Regions from separate parts of the Ruegeria sp. BE10 genome, predicted to be linked through region 1. Evidence: riboswitches for the same ligand, from Rfam matches in the RefSeq annotation. Region 1 holds a riboswitch; each other region holds the start of a gene.
The links. Region 1 has a riboswitch for cobalamin ahead of ACR0M2_RS07785 (DUF1636 family protein). Riboswitches for the same ligand answer to the same signal wherever they lie in the genome.

Region 1 (3,267 bases):
CGATAAATCCGACTTTCATATTTCCCTCCTGACGGTCGTATTCGGACCGAGTATCTGTGTTGTCTGTCAGAAACGAAAATGATTAATAATGCCAATTATGGTCAAAATAATTTGGTGATATATGGACCGCCTTCCAAACCCCACATGGCTGCGCAGCTTTGAAACCGCCGCGCGGCATTTGAATTTTACCACCACAGCAAAAGAGCTGGGCCTGACGCAGACGGCGGTCTCATTGCATATCCGGTCGCTTGAGGCCGAGCTTGGACAAAAGCTGTTCACCCGGAATGCCCGGCGGTTGGAACTGACTGAGCTGGGGCAGTCTTATTCGTTGACTGTGCGGCGTGCGCTTGGCGACATCGCCCTGTCCACCAACAGCCTGTTCGGCCCTGCCTCGCGCCAGACCCTGACAATCCGTGCGGCGATATCGACGGCCACCTATTGGGTCGCAGCGGAACTGCCCGACTTTACCACTCGCCATCCCGAGATCCCCGTACGCCTTGTCTCGCACATCTGGAATGACAGCGTGGCCCCAGGCGATGTGGATGTGGAAATCCGGCTAGGTTATGGCGATTGGCCCGGCGTTCAGTCCGAAAAGCTGACAGACGAAAAGCTGGTACCGGTATGCCGGGCCGGGGACTCGCCCGCGACCCTGAACGTACTGTGGCAAGGCCCTCTGATTCATATCCTTGGATACGAAGATAACTGGGCGCGGTATTTTCAGGCCAACGGGCTCGCGCTTCCGGACCAGCCGCCCCGACATTCGGTGGACACCTCGGTCGCAGCACTGCAGCTTGTAATGGCCGGGGCGGGCTATGCAACGGTTCTGGAACGGTTCGCCAGGAATGCGATCCGGCAGGCTGCGCCGATTGCAATTGCGGGCCCTGCGATTCCCTTTGCCCAGTCGCATTACCTGATCAGTACACAAGGCGCTGCGCAACCGACCGCTGCGGCAGGGTTGTTTTGCGCCTGGCTGCGGGAACGGCTGGCCGTGCATGCCGCAGATTGACACAGGCTGGTCGCTTTTTTGGTTTGAACGATTTCACCATGCGCCTCGTGCTTGACAAGCCCCCTGCCCGTGCCGCATGTCGCATGCGTTGGTGTCCATCTTCGGATGGATGAAAAGGGAATGCGTCAGCGGGCAACCGTCAAACGCAGCCGCCCCCGCGACCGTGACCGGAGAGGGTGCCCAATGCCACTGGCCCGCAAGGCCGGGAAGGCGGGACATCTGCCGGGGCAAACGCCCCGACATCCGCAAGCCGGGAGACCTGCCAGCGCCCGAAGTTGAAACCGGACGGGGTGATCCGGTGTCGGGTCCATGTGCAGACGTGGCCCGCATGAAACCCCGTCCCCTGCAAAGAGGATTTGGGGGGATGAGAGACGTGACCGAGACTGCACCAGTCGAGCTGCTGGTCTGCACGACCTGTCGGCGTGGCCTGCCGATTGAAGACGATGCGCAACGTCCAGGTGCCCTGCTGCACATGGCACTGGAAGACGCAGATTTGCCCGAAGGTATCGTGCTGAAGCCGGTCGAGTGCCTGTCAAATTGCGATCAGGGTTGTTCCATAGTGCTGCGCGGCGGACCGACCCGCTGGACCTTTGTGTACGAAAACCTGAACGAAATCGACCATGTCGACACCATCGTCGAAGGCGTCACCAAGTATCTCGCCGCCGAAGACGGCTTGGTCAAATGGCGCGAACGTCCCGAACATTTCCGCAAAAACTGTGCGGCCCGTATTCCCCCGATTGGAGCCCTGAAATGAGCAACCTCGAAAAACTCCCCGTCACTGTGATCACCGGCTTTCTGGGTTCGGGCAAAACCACGCTGGTCAAACATCTAATGCAGAACCCGCAGGGCAAGCGTCTGGCCGTTGTCGTCAATGAGTTCGGCGATGTTGGCGTCGATGGCGATATCCTGAAGTCCTGCGCCATTCCCGATTGCCCGGCGGAAAATATCATGGAACTGGCCAATGGCTGCATCTGCTGCACCGTGGCCGATGATTTCATTCCGACCATCGAGGCGCTGATGGCACTGGAGCCGCGCCCTGATCACATCCTGATCGAAACGTCCGGTCTGGCTCTGCCAAAGCCGCTGTTGAAAGCGTTTGACTGGCCCGATATCCGCTCGAAAATCACCGTGGACGGCGTGATCGCCCTGGCCGATGCCGAGGCTGTTGCCGCCGGTCGCTTTGCCCCCAATGTCGAGGCGGTGGACGCCCAGCGCCTGGCCGATGACTCGATCGACCACGAAACACCCCTGTCCGAGGTTTTCGAGGATCAAATTTCCTGCGCCGACATCATCCTGCTGACCAAGCCCGATCTGGCTGGCCCGGAAGGCGTGGCAAAGGCCAAAGAAGTGATCGCAGCCGAGGCTCCGCGCTCCCTGCCCGTCGTCGAAGTTGCCGAAGGCGCTGTGGACGTGCGCGTCGTACTGGGGCTTGAGGCTGCCGCCGAGGATGACATGGACGCACGCCCGTCGCACCACGATGGCCACCACGATCATGAGCACGACGATTTCGAAAGCGTCATCGTCGAGTTGCCTGAACAGACCGACCCGGCCCGACTGGTCGCCAATATCGAGCGCTTGGCCAATGAGCTGAACATCCTGCGCGTCAAAGGTTATGCCGCGGTTCAGGGCAAGCCGATGCGTCTGTTGGTCCAGGCGGTTGGCGCACGCGTGCGACATCAGTACGACCGCCCATGGGAACCCGGCGAAGAGCGCCGCTCGCGTCTGGTGGTGATTGCCGAACATGACGACATCAAAGAGGCCGCGATCCGCGAGATCCTCGTGGGTGTGACCGAGGCCGCCGAGTAAGCCATGCACGTCGTCTTCCGCGAAAGCCACGGGCTCGAGGAAACCGAGACCCCGACCGATCTGGGCCAAAGCCCGGCGGATCTGGTGGTGCTGTCCTTTTCGGACAGCGACCTCGGAGCTTTCGCGGCAGGCTGGCATCGCGGTGGCGGGGCTGAGGGGCGGATGCCCACGATGCGGTTGGCCAATCTGACGGCGCTGAAACACCCTCTGTCCGTCGACACCTACGTCGAACAAACTCTGGAAGGTGCGAAAGGCATCCTGATCCGCCTGATCGGCGGCGTGCCTTATTGGTCCTATGGCCTGCAGCAGGTTCTGGCGCTGGCGCAGGACAAGGGCATCGCGCTGGCTGTCCTGCCAGCTGATGGGCGCGAAGATACGCGGTTGGACGACTTTTCCACCCTACCCGTTTCAACCCTGCGGCGGCTGGCGCATCTGTGCGATACCGGCGGCGAAGT
Region 2 (3,267 bases), on a different contig from region 1:
GCCTGGATGCATGGCCTGGGCCATTTTCGAAATCGCTTTGATATTTGCCGGTCCGGGGGTCAATTCCTCGTACCGCAGACCGATCCAGCGCTCGTTTTTCACGGCTTCGGTCTGTGACATCACTGGATGTTCCTGTAGAAATTTGAACGTGTCCGCAGCGCCATTGCCTGTCTGATAATCAAGCAGCACAAGGAATTCCGGGTTTGCGGCGGCGACCGCCTCCCACGAGGTTCGACCCCAGCTTGTTTCCATGTCGTGGGTCACGTTTTCACCACCCGCGGCAGCAATCATAGCATCGGGGATGGCGAACTTACCTGCGGTGAAGGGTGCGTCCGCCGGGCCGTCCAGCAAGAAAACGCGGGGTTTCGCCAGGTCGGCAGTCTGCGCTTCGATCGCTGAGAGTTCGTCTTTCCAGCCCGTGACCAGCGCCTCGGCCTTGTCTTCGACGTGCATGACCTGACCCAGGCGCAGGACGTCATTGAACAGAAGATCCATGCTGGCTTTGGGGCGAGCCTTGTCCAGATGCACACAGCTTTCGGTCAAGATCATGGTTTTGATACCAAAGGGCTCCAGCGTATCCGGGGTCACATCTCCGCCCGGTTTCATGCCGTAATACCAGCCAGCAAAGAACAGGTCGGGTTCCACGGCAACAAGGTTTTCGACCGTTGGGTATTTCGGTGCCAGTTCGGGGATATCGCCGCGCAGGGTGTCGAATTCCGGGCTGGTTTTGTACCAGCCGGTGATGCCGGTCAGACCGACGATCTTGTCCTGCAGGCCCAACGCGAAGGCCATATCGGTCATGTTCATGTCATGCACAACCAGACGCTCGGGCTGGGCTTCGAACACCAGCGGCGCTCCGCAGTTGTCGACGGTGACCTCGTGGGCGGACGCGCCGCCTGCCATGGCTGTGACCAGCGCCACGGACCAGATGTGTTTCATTGGGGAATGTTCCTTGGTTTAGGTTGAGATTGTGGATTTTCGGATATCCAGCGCTGGAATCACGCGGCCATCGTGGTGAAAACACAGGTATTCAACGCCAAAAGTATCGCGGACCCGCTCGGGGGTCAGCACTTCGGCCACAGGGCCAAATCCCGTCAGCCGCGTTGATTTCATCAGCGCCACGTGGGTGGCGAATTCCGGGATCATGACAAGATCATGGACAATCATCACAACCGTGATGCCGAGTTCGGCGACCAGAGACAGCATCCGACCCTTGGCATCCGGATCGAGATGGTTGGTCGGCTCATCCAGGAACAACAACGATGGGTTCTGTGCCAGTGCCCGGGCGATATGCGCGCGTTGACGTTCGCCCCCGGACAGTACCGCCATGCGCTTGTCTGCCAGCGCGCCAAGGTCGGTCAGCTCAAGGATTCTGTTAAGTTCTCTGGCATGTTCATCCGCCGAACGGTCGGCCCAGATCGGAATCTGGCCCATGGCAACATAGTCCCGCAACAACAGCCTGCCATCCGGTTGTTCTTGCTGGCCCACAACAGCGATCATGCGGGCGCGTTCCATTGCGGGCATATTTTTCAGGCTGCGTTCCTTGACCAATACATTGCCCAATACAATCTCAGCCGCCCCGCACAGAAGGTTCAAAAGCGTGGTTTTTCCCGCCCCATTTGGACCGGCAATTGCCAGTATCGCGCCCTCGGCCAATTCAAACGAGACACCTTGCAGAAGAACGTCACCATTGAGCGCATAAAATTCGAGATCACGCGCAACCAGAAAAGATGAGGTCGTCATGATGGCTCCTCCAATTGAATTCGAGGCAAACGAGAAAGGGTTTTTGTAAATAGTGGTTGCGGCCGGGCCGTCGCGTTGGTCCAACCGTCTGCGACGTTGCGGTACTGATGTGCGAATTCCGCCAGCGCGTCGACATCTTCGGCAGTTTCAATATCGCCGAATAGGTAGTGTGCTTTGCCGACAGCCTGAAATCCGACGGCCGTTGGTCGCGCGCAGCCCGCCATGCAGGTAACGGTGCGCACTGCGAACCCGGTTGGCAACCTGCCGATCAACGCATTGCGCATGACATCAACAGACAATGCGCCGGTACAGGTCGAGCAGATCAGAAGGAAATGGTCAGGTGTTTCCGGCATAGTCCGCTCCGCTTGAAGCCAAGCGCGGACAGAAGGTGCCGATCATGTACACACGTTTCAGACGTGCCATCAAAGCCTCCTTCCAGGACGCCCCGCCCCGGGTTGGTTGAACATGTGATGGCAGGTCTCCTGACTTGCGGGTCGATGCTTGGCCATCCTTCCCGGCCCGATGACCAGTGGATTTTGGCGTTGCTCACCGCTTACAGTTGCGGGGGCAGTCACGGATTTGGCGCCAAAGTGGCGAACCGCACCGTATTCCCTTTTCATCCCTTGGGCGTACCATCGGGAACCATCTGGCCCTTGCTTGTCTTAGACTGGGGGCCGTGTCAATCACGATTTGAAACAACAACTTTTCGATCGGAACTCAAACGCTCAGGGTTTCGAAGTCTGCCGCATGCGTTTTCGCTGTAAGTGCGGCACCCAGTGCCGCATGGGTCGCGACAGCATACTGTGTTAGAGGTGGCATTTTTTCCTTCATGTTTGAGAATTTAATTTGAAAACAGTCGATTGCCGGTCGCGCGCGAGCGTTCGGGCTTCGGCCCGGCTGAGTGACACGAGCGTTTCTTCTGATGAAAGCCCCTTGGCCCGCGATTTTGACCAGATGCGGCGCGCGGATACCGGGGACCATGGCAATGCCGCTTCTGACAACCACTGTCGCAACGGGGCTGGCAGGCCGTCAAACACATCCATCGGATTGGTTGATCGATGCTTGCGGCGCAAGCTGCATTGCCCGAGGTTACGTCTCATGCTTAGGTTTCCGGATTTTCCACTGGGTCCAAAACCAAGACGAGACGGGATTCACTGGTACCTTCGATCGGAGGCGAGCGATGCACCACACCTGACGATGGTCGCTCGGGCCAGAGTGTTCCCCGTAGCAGGATCGGAGCGCCGGTCTGAACGGTAAACACAAGCGCGGGATCGTTTCCATCAGTCGAGGTGCCGTATTGTGTTCCAGTGCCACGATAGGTGCAGACCAACCGGGCGGTGACAGCATCGGTATGAAATTTACGGCAAGCATTGGTGGTGACAACATCCAGCCGCAGTCGCAGGAAGTTGGCGTTCATCAGCTCGCAGAACATGTCGGCCAGAGAAGTGATATCATCCTGAAGCCACGCTCTTTCAGTCCCGTTAGGCATACCGGAGATATCGCAGAGTTGCCCCACGGTCGTCT
Region 3 (3,267 bases), on a different contig from region 1:
TGCCGCGAATGCCGGTCATGATGAAAGCCTGCGCGATCCGGTCGGCCTCGAACGCATTTTTCAGCGTGCGCACCATTGCGTCTTGACCGACGAGATCGGCAAAGGTTTCCGGGCGGTATTTGCGGGCAAGAACTTGATAGGCGGGGCTGGGCGTGTCGTTCATATCTGCTCTGTCGGATTCGGGTTCCGATGCAGCGTAGAGACCCCTGCCGCCCGCGTCCACAGCAGGCTTGGGTGAATTTCGGTTTGCAGCACAATTTGCACGCCTTAGAAGCGAGTATCAGGGAGGGTCCGTAGTGAGCCAGTTCGCACTTCATTCAGTTCAGATTGGAAACGGCACCGTTGCCTTGTCGCCCCTTCCGGGGCGCGGTGGCGGGTATACGCGGGACTTGGGAACGATCCGCGACTGGCAGCCGGATCTTGTGATCTCGATGACCACCGAGGTCGAAATACTGCAAGAGGGCGCAAGTGGGCTTGGCGAAGACCTGCACGCACTCAATATCGAATGGGTGCATCTGCCGGTTGCGGATTTCGGTACGCCGCCTCCTGAGGTTGACGCGGCGTGGGGCAGTGTCAGCCCTGCGGCGACTGATATTCTGTCCCGCGGGGGGCGGGTGCTGGTGCATTGCCGGGGCGGCTGTGGCCGGTCCGGGATGATCGTGCTGCGCCTTATGGTCGAGCATGGCGAAGACCCCGAGACAGCGTTGACCCGTTTGCGTGCGGTGCGGTCCTGCGCCGTCGAGACCGACGGCCAGATGAAATGGGCAGCCCTTGGGCGGACGCGCGACTAGATCAGAGCGCCACCTGTCGTTCTGCCTGTGCCACCGGGTTGGGCGGGATCGCTGTGACCTCAAGCATGGCGCAGGGTGGGGTGGTTAGCATGCCTGCGGGGCGCATGGTCACATCCGGGCCGAACATCATATCTGCGAAAACATCCAGCGACTCGAGGGGCGCATCCTCGCTTGATCCACAAAAGACCCGGATCAGGTCTTTTTGAGCGCGAAACCGTGCGCTGCATCCTTGCGTGCAATAGGCCAGCTCAGTGCTGCCGTCGAACTCAAAATCAGGCGTCGTCGCCGGAACGGCAGCATCCATCGCCTGCACGATCGCGCGCGCCATCTGTGCCAGCGCCGGGCAGGTTTTTCCTGTGCGTTGGCAAACGGTTGCGGTAAATTGGTGTGTCTTTGTCTTCCAGATCATATTGCGCCCTCCGCGCGTGGAACGGGGGCATGGATCAGGTGTGGCAGCGTGCTGACGACCTGCCCGGACACCCCGTCCGAGTTTCGGTTTCTTGTTCGATGGCAGGTCTCCTGACTTGCGGGTCGTTGCGTTGCCGACCTTCCCAGCCTTGCGGCCAGTGGTGTTTCGGCATTGCTCACCGCTTACAGTTGCGGGGGCAGTCGCGGCCTTGGTTCGTTCCGGTTTTCCGGGCAGAACCGCACCGTGTTCCCTTTTCATCCCGCCCCGGGGACCGGGGACGAGAACCATCACCCAATCGCTAGCGGGTAGGAGTGACCTGAGTCAAGCCGCCTTTTGGTAGGGCAAAGTGGACGCGTGGTCATGCGGAAACAGGATTGACTTAGGGTGGCAAAAGATGCCGTTTGGGGTGGTGAACTAATCGGTTCAGATTGAGGGCGCCATGCTGGATACCGCACAAGCTGTTTTAACCGAGGATTTTCAGTTTCCTTCTGGTTCGACCCAACTGTCGGCTCGGCTGTACCTGCCGGTGGCCGAACCTGGGATCGCAGTGGTGATCCACAGCGCCACCGGAGTGCCGCGCGACTATTATCAGCATTTCGCACGCTGGTTGGCTGCGGAACATGGCATTGCCTGTCTGACCTATGATTACAGCGATTTCGGTCATTCGCAGAGCAAGCCATTGAAGTCAGCTCAGGCCACGATGGCGGATTGGGCGCTGATCGACATGCCTGCGGCTCGGGCCGAGATGCGCAGGCGATACCCCGACGCGCAGCACTGGAGCATCGGCCATTCCGTCGGCGGTATGCTGGGGCCGATTCAACCCGATATTGATCAGATCGACCGTATGATCTGCGTCTGCGCCGGGCCGGTGACTGTGTCGGACCATCCCTGGCCTTATCGGGCGTTGGCTTTGCTGTTTTGGTACGGACACGCGCCCCTGGCCGTAAAAGCGCTGGGTTACCTGCCGGGCAAGGCACTAGGATTCGGATCGAACCTGCCTGCTAGCGTCTATTGGCAGTGGCGCCGCTGGTGTACTGCGCCGCGCAACTACCTGCCCGAAATTGGCGTGTCCTTGCCCGAGGCCCGCTGGGCACAGTCAGACACACCAGTGGATCTGTTCAGCTTTGAGGATGACGATCTGGTGCCAAAGAACGCGGTCTGGCGGCTGGCTGATCTGTACGGGCCCAACGCACGCCGCCATTTGTTGTCTCCGGCCGAGTTCGGACTGTCCGAGGTTGGCCATATCGGTGCCTTTGCCCGGCGCAATTCGGCTGTCTGGCCACGGTTGATTGCCTAGGCCTGTTCGCAACAATTCAATGTCGGGAGTTTAAGTGAGAGGTTGGACATCGACCCAAGCGGGGCTCGTTGTGGCTGCTTCCTTCCGGACCTGACCAGGTTGGCGAGGCGCTCGCCCGCGCCAACCTCTCGGGGTCTGATATAGGCAACGGGCGCAGGAAACACAACCCGTCAGAGCGCCAAACGGATCAGCAAAAAGCCCTCATCGTCTTCTCCGACGACGTGAGGGTCATATTCTTCAAGCTCGGCAATGTGGGTTTGTGCCTTCGGACCGGTTCTTAATAGCGCAGTCGCGCCCTGCATCGGGGCAAAGCCAAAAGGATAGGACGCATATTGCAAGGGATCTTGCGGCAGTGCGCCGGACAGATAGTCCTGCAAGACGCGCTGAACAGGCAGGTTCGGCAGCGCGATGGGCTCGGCCTGATCCACAAAGGGAAAGTGACCCCCGCCATTGGCACGGTAATTGTTCAGTGCGACGACGAACCGTTGATCGGCGGCCATCGGTTGGCCGTCAAAGCGAATGTTGCGAATGCGCCGGTTGACGGGGTCGATCAAGTGACCGCCAGCGTCGAACCGAGCCGGTTGAGAGAGATCAAATTGATAAGTAAGCCCCTGTATAATATCAAAATTATGCCCCGCCCTGTTGATGTCGACCAATGTGGTCTGATGTCCCGGCGTAATCTGGTTGAACACGCCTGCAGACATCTCAAGCCAGTCGCTGATCTGCTCTCCGGTGACAACTACCGCCTGCAGCTCATTGGGAAACGCATA

Region 2: another riboswitch for cobalamin. It lies ahead of ACR0M2_RS18935 (DUF1636 domain-containing protein); the one in region 1 lies ahead of ACR0M2_RS07785 (DUF1636 family protein).
Region 3: another riboswitch for cobalamin. It lies ahead of ACR0M2_RS11050 (hypothetical protein); the one in region 1 lies ahead of ACR0M2_RS07785 (DUF1636 family protein).

Annotation. Positions count from the first base shown of each region.
Region 1 is NZ_JBQFTX010000002.1:480,168-483,434, forward strand. Features, by position in the region: gene ACR0M2_RS07775 (NAD(P)-dependent oxidoreductase) at 1-19, opposite strand, end outside; gene ACR0M2_RS07780 (LysR substrate-binding domain-containing protein) at 122-1,006, shown strand; cobalamin riboswitch at 1,079-1,287, shown strand; gene ACR0M2_RS07785 (DUF1636 family protein) at 1,371-1,760, shown strand; gene cobW (cobalamin biosynthesis protein CobW) at 1,757-2,812, shown strand; gene cobN (cobaltochelatase subunit CobN) at 2,816-3,267, shown strand, end outside.
Region 2 is NZ_JBQFTX010000010.1:140,869-144,135, forward strand. Features, by position in the region: gene ACR0M2_RS18925 (ABC transporter substrate-binding protein) at 1-939, opposite strand, end outside; gene ACR0M2_RS18930 (ABC transporter ATP-binding protein) at 958-1,743, opposite strand; gene ACR0M2_RS18935 (DUF1636 domain-containing protein) at 1,740-2,096, opposite strand; cobalamin riboswitch at 2,199-2,405, opposite strand; gene ACR0M2_RS18940 (DUF6525 family protein) at 2,571-2,843, opposite strand; gene ACR0M2_RS18945 (DUF1826 domain-containing protein) at 2,846-3,267, opposite strand, start outside.
Region 3 is NZ_JBQFTX010000004.1:136,970-140,236, forward strand. Features, by position in the region: gene ACR0M2_RS11040 (DNA polymerase III subunit gamma/tau) at 1-163, opposite strand, end outside; gene ACR0M2_RS11045 (protein-tyrosine phosphatase family protein) at 297-791, shown strand; gene ACR0M2_RS11050 (hypothetical protein) at 793-1,200, opposite strand; cobalamin riboswitch at 1,284-1,504, opposite strand; gene ACR0M2_RS11055 (alpha/beta hydrolase family protein) at 1,640-2,497, shown strand; RNA gene ffs (signal recognition particle sRNA small type) at 2,530-2,628, opposite strand; gene ACR0M2_RS11065 (bifunctional 2',3'-cyclic-nucleotide 2'-phosphodiesterase/3'-nucleotidase) at 2,668-3,267, opposite strand, start outside.